2 linked regions of the Verrucomicrobium spinosum DSM 4136 = JCM 18804 genome follow. The protein of the gene in region 1 binds, or shares a complex with, the protein of each later gene. Links are inferred from orthologs where the notes say so. Each region holds a gene or a part of one and is shown on either strand. Other genes may lie near its edges.

The links. Proteins that work in one complex are often made in the same cells at the same time.
Region 2: the proteins of metK (region 1) and groL are in contact, whole or in part, in a cryo-EM structure (PDB 8P4O), measured with the Escherichia coli proteins. The link is inferred for Verrucomicrobium spinosum DSM 4136 = JCM 18804 from one-to-one orthologs.

Annotation. Positions count from the first base shown.
Region 1 is NZ_ABIZ01000001.1:1,618,520-1,624,372, reverse strand. What follows is about bases 1,095-4,047. They hold metK (methionine adenosyltransferase), read right to left. Parts: upstream 3,183-4,047; coding sequence 2,007-3,182; downstream 1,095-2,006. Other genes in these bases: VSP_RS06410 (ArsR/SmtB family transcription factor), read left to right, coding at 3,244-4,047; VSP_RS06420 (four helix bundle protein), read right to left, coding at 1,552-1,956; ahcY (adenosylhomocysteinase), read right to left, coding at 1,095-1,487. Also shown: more of ahcY, read right to left, coding at 63-1,094; more of VSP_RS06410, read left to right, coding at 4,048-4,185; VSP_RS38985 (DUF4190 domain-containing protein), read left to right, coding at 4,218-5,051; VSP_RS38980 (DUF4190 domain-containing protein), read left to right, coding at 5,190-5,789. UniProt on the Escherichia coli protein: Catalyzes the formation of S-adenosylmethionine (AdoMet) from methionine and ATP.
Region 2 is NZ_ABIZ01000001.1:2,496,695-2,499,665, forward strand. It holds groL (chaperonin GroEL), read right to left. Parts: upstream 2,311-2,971; coding sequence 691-2,310; downstream 1-690. Other genes in the region: VSP_RS10140 (hypothetical protein), read left to right, coding at 1-39; VSP_RS10150 (co-chaperone GroES), read right to left, coding at 2,360-2,650; dnaK (molecular chaperone DnaK), read right to left, coding at 2,871-2,971.

The DNA of each region.
Region 1 (5,853 bases):
CTTTTCAGGGGACCGCGTTTTGAGTCCATCTCCAGCCGCCCGGTGAGGGGGGCCTGTTCCGCTTAGTAGCGGTAGTGGTCCGTCTTGTACGGGCCGTCCACTGGCACGCCGATGTAGTCGGCCTGTTCCTGGGAGAGGACGGTGAGTTTCACACCGATCTTGCCGAGGTGGAGGCGGGCCACTTCTTCGTCGAGCTTCTTGGGAAGCACGGTCACGCCGATGGGGCGGGAGTCCCTGGTTTCCCAGAGTTCGATCTGGGCCAGCGTCTGGTTGGTGAAGCTGTTGCTCATGACGAAGCTCGGGTGGCCGGTGGCGCAGCCGAGGTTCACGAGACGGCCTTCTGCCAGCATGTAGATGCTGTTGCCGGCGGGGAAGGTGTACTTGTCCACCTGGGGCTTGATGTTGAGCTTCTGGATGCCGGCAAGCTTCTCCAGCTTGTCCACCTGGATCTCGTTGTCGAAGTGGCCAATGTTACAAACAATGGCCTGATCCTTCATCTTCACCATGTGCTCCACGGTGATGATGTCCTTGTTCCCCGTGGTGGTCACGTAGATGTCGCCAGTGCCAAGGGTGTCCTCGATCGGCATGACGCGGTAGCCTTCCATGGCGGCCTGAAGGGCACACACAGGGTCGATTTCCGTCACGATGACCTGGGCGCCCATGCCGCGCAGAGCAGCGGCGCACCCCTTGCCCACATCGCCGTAGCCGCAGACGACGCCGACCTTGCCGGCGATCATCACGTCCGTGGCACGCTTGATGCCGTCCAGCAGGGACTCACGGCAGCCGTAGAGGTTGTCGAACTTGGACTTGGTGACGCTGTCGTTCACGTTGATGGCGGGGAAGAGCAGCTTGCCAGCCTTCGCCATTTCATAGAGGCGGTGCACACCGGTGGTGGTCTCTTCGGAGACGCCCTTGAGCTCCTTCACGATCTCGTGGAAGATGCCGGGCTGCTCCACGGCGATCTGCTTGAGCAGAGCCTTGATGACGGACACTTCGTGGTTGTCGGAGGGGGTGTCCACCCAGGTGTCGCCGTTCTCCATTTCATAGCCTTTGTGGATGAGGAGGGTGACATCGCCACCGTCGTCCACGATCAGTTGCGGGCCTTTGCCGCCGGGGAACATGATGGCCTTCCAGGTGCACCACCAATATTCTTCCAGGGTCTCGCCCTTCCAGGCGAACACCGGGGTGCCGGCAGCGGCGATGGCGGCGGCAGCGTGGTCCTGGGTGGAGAAGATGTTGCAGGACGCCCAGCGCACATCGGCACCGAGTTCCGTCAGCGTTTCAATCAAAACGCCGGTCTGGATGGTCATGTGCAGGGAGCCCGTGATGCGGACGCCTTGAAGGGGCTTCTTAGGGCCGTACTTCTCACGCGTGGCCATCAGGCCGGGCATTTCATGCTGGGCAATGTCCAGCTCCTTGCGGCCGAAATCGGCCAGGGAGAAATCTCTTACTTTGTAGTCTTCAGTTTGAATAACGCGGTTGCTCATGGTGGTGGTGGTGGTGGTTCGGGGTTTTGGTTCGTTGAAATGGCTTACGAGAAGAGACACCAGACTAGAAGACTCCAGACGCCAGACTGATCCATGCGACCAGGCAGACCGAAGTTGATGCCCTGGTGAGCGAGAGGATCAGACCCTGAATCATGGAGGAAACTTCCTTTGCCTCCCTGATCAGGGGAGCAGCGCTTTCGGCAGTAAGCAGCCCGGCTCGCTGACCGAGATAGAGCTGAGTGCGGAGTTCCGCAGCAGAGCCTTTGGCTATCGCCAAAAAGCGGCGGAACTCCTTGTCACTATCTCGCTCAGAACCCTCAGCAATATTTGAAGCGATGGAGATGGCAGACCGGGCCATCTGATCTCGCAGCGCATAAAGCGTCAAGGTATCTGCAAGCTGGAGAACAGCGACGCCCAGACGGGCGCTCCGCTTCCATACTTCCAGTTCCTCAAAGTTGTGATGCGCCATGCCGGGGTCAGGTCTGATGTCTGGTGTCTGGCAGTCTGGTGTCTTCTGTCTTATTTGGTCGCCTTCTGCAGCGCCGCGACCTTGTCGATCGCTTCCCAGGTAAGATCAGCATCGTCCTTGCCGAAGTGACCGTAGTTGGTGGTCTTGCTGTAGATGGGGCGCAGGAGGTTGAGTTGCTTCACGATGTCGGCGGGCTTGAAGGAGAACACCTTCTGCACGGCGGCGATGATGGAGTCTTCGGACTTCTTGTGGGTGCCGAAGGTGTCAACGTGCACGCTCACAGGCTCGGGGTGGCCGATGGCGTAGGCGAACTGAACTTCGCAGCGGTCGGCGAGGCCGGCGGCGACGACGTTCTTGGCGACCCAGCGGCCCATGTAGGCGGCGCTGCGGTCCACTTTGGAGGGGTCCTTGCCGGAGAAGGCGCCGCCACCGTGACGGCCCATGCCGCCGTAGGTGTCCACGATGATCTTGCGGCCGGTCAGGCCGGTGTCGCCCTGCGGGCCGCCGACGACGAACTTGCCGGTGGGGTTGATGAGGAACTCGGTGTCCTTCGTGAGCATGTTCTTCGGCAGAACTTTGCGGATCACTTTCTCGATGCAGAACTTCTCGATCTCTGCGTGCTCCACGCCGGCAGCGTGCTGGGTGGAGATGACCACGTTCACAATGCGGGTCGGCTTGCCGTCCACATACTCCACGGAGACCTGGCTCTTCGCGTCGGGGCGCAGCCACTTGGCGGCCTTGCCTGCCTTGCGGATGGCGGTGAGCTCACGGCCCAGGCGGTGGGCGTACATGATGGGCGCGGGCATGAGCTCAGGGGTCTCATTGCAGGCGTAGCCGAACATGAGGCCCTGGTCACCAGCGCCCTGCTCGGCGGTCTTTTTGCCCTTGGCCTTCTTCGCGTCCACGCCCTGGGCGATGTCCGGAGACTGGGCGGTGATGATGTTCATGACGAACACCTGATCTGCGTGGAAGACGTCGTCGTTGTTCACGTAGCCGATCTCGCGGATGGCGTCGCGCACGATCTGGACGTAGTCGAGCTTGGCCTTGGTGGTGATCTCACCGCCGACAATGGCGATGTTGCTCTTCACATAGGTTTCGCAGGCCACACGGCTGTTCTTGTCCTGGGCAAGGCACGCATCCAGTACGGCATCAGAAATGGTGTCGGCAACCTTGTCGGGATGGCCTTCACCGACGGATTCAGAGGAGAAGATGTAGGAGCTTGGCATGGATCGGGTTTCAGTTCGTATTTACAAATGATGATGCGTTGATACGTTACTACCTCCTCTCGTGTCGTCAATTCTCAAATCCTTCGCCCTTCTCTCCGATGCCACCCGCGTGCGCATCCTGGCGCTGCTGCGTCATGAGGAGCTCTCTGTGGCGGAGCTGCAGGAGATTCTGGCCCTGGGCCAGAGCAACATCTCTGCGCAGCTGGCCCGCCTGAAGACGGCGGGATTCGTCACCGACCGCCGGTCTGGGAAGAACCGGCTGTACCAGTTGCAGCCGCCACGGCCCAAGGATCAGGAGACCCACGAGCACCTCCTGGCGCTGCTGGACGCCGCCACCCAGGAACTGCATGAGGCGAAACATGACCTCACCTCCCTCAAGCTCGTGCGCCGGAAGCGCGCTGACACCGCGCGATCCTACTTCGACGCTCTGGCGGGCAAATTTGGCCGCCAGTACATTCCCGGCCGATCCTGGAAGGCGCTGGGGGAGATGCTGCTGCACTTCGTTCCCCCGCTGGTCATTGCCGATCTGGGGGCCGGTGAGGGGGTGGTCTCCCAGATGCTGGCGCAGCATGCGCGGCAGGTCATTGCGGTGGACAATTCCGAGAAAATGGTGGCCTACGGTTCCAGCCTCGCGCAGGAGCATGGCTTCGCCAATCTCGACTACCGGCTGGGCGACATCGAAGACCCGCCGATCACCGATGGCAGCGTGGATGTGGCCCTCTTCAGCCAGGCCCTGCACCACGCCGGCAGGCCCGAGCTCGCCCTCGCGGCGGCGCACCGCATTCTAAAGCCCGGCGGCCGGGTCATTGTGCTGGACCTGCTCCGCCATAGCTTCGAAAAAGCGCGGCTGCTGTACGCCGATGTCTGGCTGGGCTTTTCCGAGGTGGAACTTCATGAAATGCTGGAGCGGGCAGGCTTCCAAAACATCGAGATCCGGCTCGTGGATCGTGAGGCAAAGAGCCCGCACTTTCAGACGCTTCTGGCCGTTGCTTTGAAATCTTGACGTCCACAAGCAAAATCCATAGCGTCTTGCGCATGGATTATCATGTCGCGCGCAATGGTGAGCAGTTGGGGCAATTCACCGCCGAAGAAATCCGCCATGGACTTTTCGACGGCAAGTTTCAAGCAACGGATCTGGGGTGGAAGGAAGGGCAGGCCGACTGGGTGCCGCTGAGCACCTTGTTTGGGCAGATGACCCCTGCGGCCAAGATCAAGAGCGCCCCGGTCACCCAGGTGCCGCTCTCCTCCTCCGTGGCCCCGGAGTACCACTCCCCCACCAATGGTCTGGCCATTGCCGCACTGGTGATGGGCATCATCTCCATCTTTACCTTCGGCTTGTGCGGCATCGGATCGATCATCACCATCGTCCTTGGCCACATGGCGCTCACGCGAGTGCGCCAGTCCGGTGGGTCACTCGGGGGCAAGGGCATGGCGGTGGCCGGCCTGGTGATGGGCTACGCCTCCATCGCCCTCGCCATCGTCGGCATTCTGGCATCCCTCGCGCTACCCACCTTCACCCGCATCCAGGAGCGGGGAAACATCACCAAGTCCATCAGCAATGTCCGGCAACTGGTGACGGCGTGCAAAATTTATGCCCTGGACCACGAAGGCAAGTACCCGGACAACCTGGACGCGCTGGTCACCGACGGCATCCTGGAGCAAGAGGTGTACAGCAGCCTTTTGCGCTGCCCTCTCAGCAATAGCTCTCCTGGCTACGAGTATCTGGGCGCTGGGCAAAAGGACGGGGAGAACCCTGAGGCACCCCTCTTCCTCAGCAAGGCGGAGATCCGCGGCAAACGTGTCGTGGGCAGAAGGGACGGTAACACGGATTTTTCGATCCCGCCTCCGCCAAATCTCTCCGCCCCCTAACCAGCCAGGGCAGGTTGCATTTAGGGTTGAAAAAATCTCGCGAAGCATTCAGGAAGTGGCAGGACTCTGGCGTGCACGGTGCTTGATGGGCACGGCCATCCTGTCACCCCTGCCTCCCGCCCCCAACGACTCCCCACCATGCAGTACCACCTCGGCAGAGACGGCAGCCCCCTTGGAGAATTCCCTGAGGCAGAAATCCTCAGCGGCCTGACCACAGGCCGGTTCCTCCCCACTGATCTGGCGTGGTGTGCGGGGATGTCCGACTGGAAGCCGCTGTCAGAAGTGCTCCCACAGCCCGCCTTACTGCCTGCCGTTCCCTCCCCCATCCCCTCCTCGCCAGCGGACGTGGAGGTGCTTCGCCCAGGCACGGGCCCCTCTCTCACCAAGGTCTCGCCCTCCCCCGCCCCCACAACCCCGGGCTGGCCAGCACCGCCCGCTCCGCCCACTCATGTGGGCATGGGAGTGATGCCCACCCCGGGCACTGCCATTGCCAGCCTGGTGCTTGGCATCATTTCTCTGGTCACCTGCAGCCTTGGGGTGTTGCTGGTGATTCCAGGCCTGATTTGTGGCCATATCGCTCTCAATCAAATCAAAGCGCCAGGCTCCCGCTATGAAGGCAAGGCGCTGGCCATGACGGGCCTGATCCTCAACTACGTCTGGCTGGGTGTGGTCGTCCTTTGTGTGGTGGTCATCCTCGCCTTTGGCCTCCTGGGTGCCATTCTGGAACAGTTCAACTAGCCAAAATCGTCAAAGAGGCAGCGGGGTGCCCGTTCATAGTTTCGAGAAAATCGGTCATTCCAGC
Region 2 (2,971 bases), 880 kb from region 1 along the record:
GCGCTGGTGGGAGCGACGGTGGTCTTTGTGTTGAAGTGAGAGCCGCTGCGCGGGGAGACACAAGACTGCAAGACGCAAAACGCTGGAGAGCGCGCAACTCGCCTGGCATAGATTCCGCGCGCGCCAGTGTCTTGGAGTGTCGGTGGCTTGACACCGCTTTCGCCTGCCGGATGCGTTTTGGCTTATCCCGTGCCTCCGCCAGCATGTCTGTTGGCATTGTGCTGCCAGTGGTCTGACGAGGCGCCTGGGCGGGCAAACGTGGTCCGGCAGTTTTTCAAAATGACCTACGCATGGGAAGCTCGGGGAGCGCACGCAGCACATGACACCGCATCCATCTGACGTGGAGGCGTTCATGGCGGTGGGGAGAAAGTGGATGCAGTTGGCCGCCCCACCTGATCATCTCTCTCCGGAGGTTCCCAGGGTTTGACTCGCTTGAGGCTCGTCCAACCACTGGGCTGTGGTAGATATCCCCTTCGGGGAAAGCTACAGACTGAATAGGTAATGGCAAGAGCCGCGAAAGCGGTGTCGAGCCACCGGCACTCCAGGACGCTTCGCGACTCTTGTTCGCGTTGGAGTTGTTGAGCCCTGTCTGATGGTTTGTGAAAACAAAAAAGCGGGCCGCAGTTTCCTGCGACCCGCTGATGCTTGGGTTATTGGTTCACCGTTTTACCGGCTTACCGAACCACTGAATTACATGCCCATGCCGCCGTGGTCGTGAGCAGGCTCAGCCTTCTCTTCCTTGGGGATGTCGGAGATGAGGCACTCCGTGGTGAGGAGAAGACCGCTGATGGAGGCGGCGTTCTGCAGGGCGCTGCGGGTGACCTTGGTCGGGTCAACGACGCCGGCCTTGATGAGGTCCACGTATTCGCCGGTGGCGACGTTGTAGCCGCTGTTGCCGGAGCCCTTCTTGACTTCGGCCACGATGAGGGCGCCTTCCAGACCTGCGTTGGCGGCAAGCTGGCGGAGAGGTGCTTCGATGGCGCGGCGGACGATGTCAGCGCCGGTGGCTTCGTCGCCAGTCAGCTGGAGCTCAGCCAGAGCAGCCTGAGCACGGATGAGGGCAACACCGCCCCCTGGGACGATGCCTTCCTCAACGGCTGCACGAGTGGCGTGCAGAGCGTCTTCCACGCGGGCTTTCTTTTCCTTCATCTCGGTCTCGGTGGCAGCACCGACGTTGATGACGGCCACACCGCCTGCGAGCTTGGCAAGGCGCTCCTGGAGCTTCTCGCGGTCGTAGTCGCTGGTGGTTTCGTCGATCTGACGACGGATCTGGTTCACACGGCCGGCGATGGCCTCGGAACCGCCTTCGCCTTCAACGATGGTGGTGTTTTCCTTGTCGATCGTGACGCGCTTGGCGCGGCCGAGGTCGGTGAGCTCAAGGTTTTCGAGCTTGAGGCCGAGGTCTTCGGTAATGCAGCGACCACCGGTGAGGATGGCGATGTCTTCAAGCATGGCCTTGCGGCGGTCGCCGAAGCCAGGAGCCTTGACGGCGCAGATGTTGAGGGTGCCGCGGAGGCGGTTCACCACGAGGGTGGCGAGGGCTTCACCTTCGACATCTTCAGCGATGATCAGAAGCGGGCGGCCGGTGCGGGCCACTTTCTCAAGCAGGGGAAGGAGGTCCTTCAGGTTGCTGATCTTCTTCTCGTGGATGAGGATGAGGGCGTTCTCAAGAACGGCTTCCATGCTCTCAGCATCGGTCACGAAGTAGGGGCTGAGGTAGCCCTTGTCGAACTGCATGCCTTCCACGACGTCGAGGGAGGTCTCGATGCTCTTGGCTTCTTCCACCGTGATGGTGCCGTCCTTGCCCACTTTGTCCATGGCGTCGGCGATGATGTTGCCGATTTCGGTGTCCCAGTTGGCGGAGACGGTGGCGACCTGGGCGATTTCGGTCGCGTTGGTCACGGGCTGGCTGATTTCCTTCAGCTTGGCCACGATGGCCTCGGTGGCCTTGAGGATGCCGCGCTGGAGGGAGGTCGGGTTGGCACCGGCGGTCACGTTACGGAGACCTTCGGAGTAGATCGCCTCGGCGAGCACCGTGGCGGTCGTGGTGCCGTCACCGGCCACGTCGCTGGTCTTGGAGGAGACTTCCTTCACGAGCTGGGCGCCCATGTTTTCATAGGGATCGCTGAGTTCGATTTCCTTGGCCACGGTGACACCGTCTTTGGTGATCGTGGGGGAACCGAATTTCTTCTCGAGGATCACGTTGCGGCCGGAAGGCCCGAGGGTGGCTTTGACCGCTCTGGCGATCTTTTGCACACCACGGAGAAGTGCCTGACGGGCGCTTTCGTCGAAGTTGAGTTGTTTAGCCATGTTCTTAGGTATTCGATGTTTGAGTTAAGTGGAGAGGATCCGCCCGCAATCAGGCGATGATGCCGAGGATGTCGGTTTCGTTGATGATGAGCACGTCGTCGCCGTCGAGCTTCACTTCCGTGCCGCCGTACTTGGAGATGAGCACCTTGTTGCCGACTGCAACCGTGAAAGTCACGTCCTTGCCTTCGTCATCCTTGCCGGTGCCGAGAGCGAGAACTTCAGCCTCTTGGGGCTTTTCCTTGGCGGTGTCGGGCAGAAAGATGCCGCCCGCGGTCTTTTCCTCGCTCGTAACGCGCTTAACAAGGACGCGGCGGCCCAGAGGTGTGATTTTGGTAGCCATGGTTGGTATGCTGTATGCTTTTCGGGTTTCTGTTGTGTTTTGGTTTGGTTCACCCAGTCGGTAGCGCGCCGTTTTTCAAAAATGCGGTGTCGCTACCGGCTGTGGGGAAATCTCTGTCGGTCACTGAATCCACGTCGGAAGCGGGACGCGGAAAGCGGTTGAAGCACGGGATCGGACCCGTTTTTAGAGGGGGGATGCCGCGTGCTTCAAAGGGGGAGTCTTAGCTCTTTTTGTCGCTGTCAACGACCTCAAAGTCGGCGTCCACGACCTTGCCCTTGTCCTTGGGTGCCTCGGCAGCGCCTTCGGGGGCACCGGCAGCTT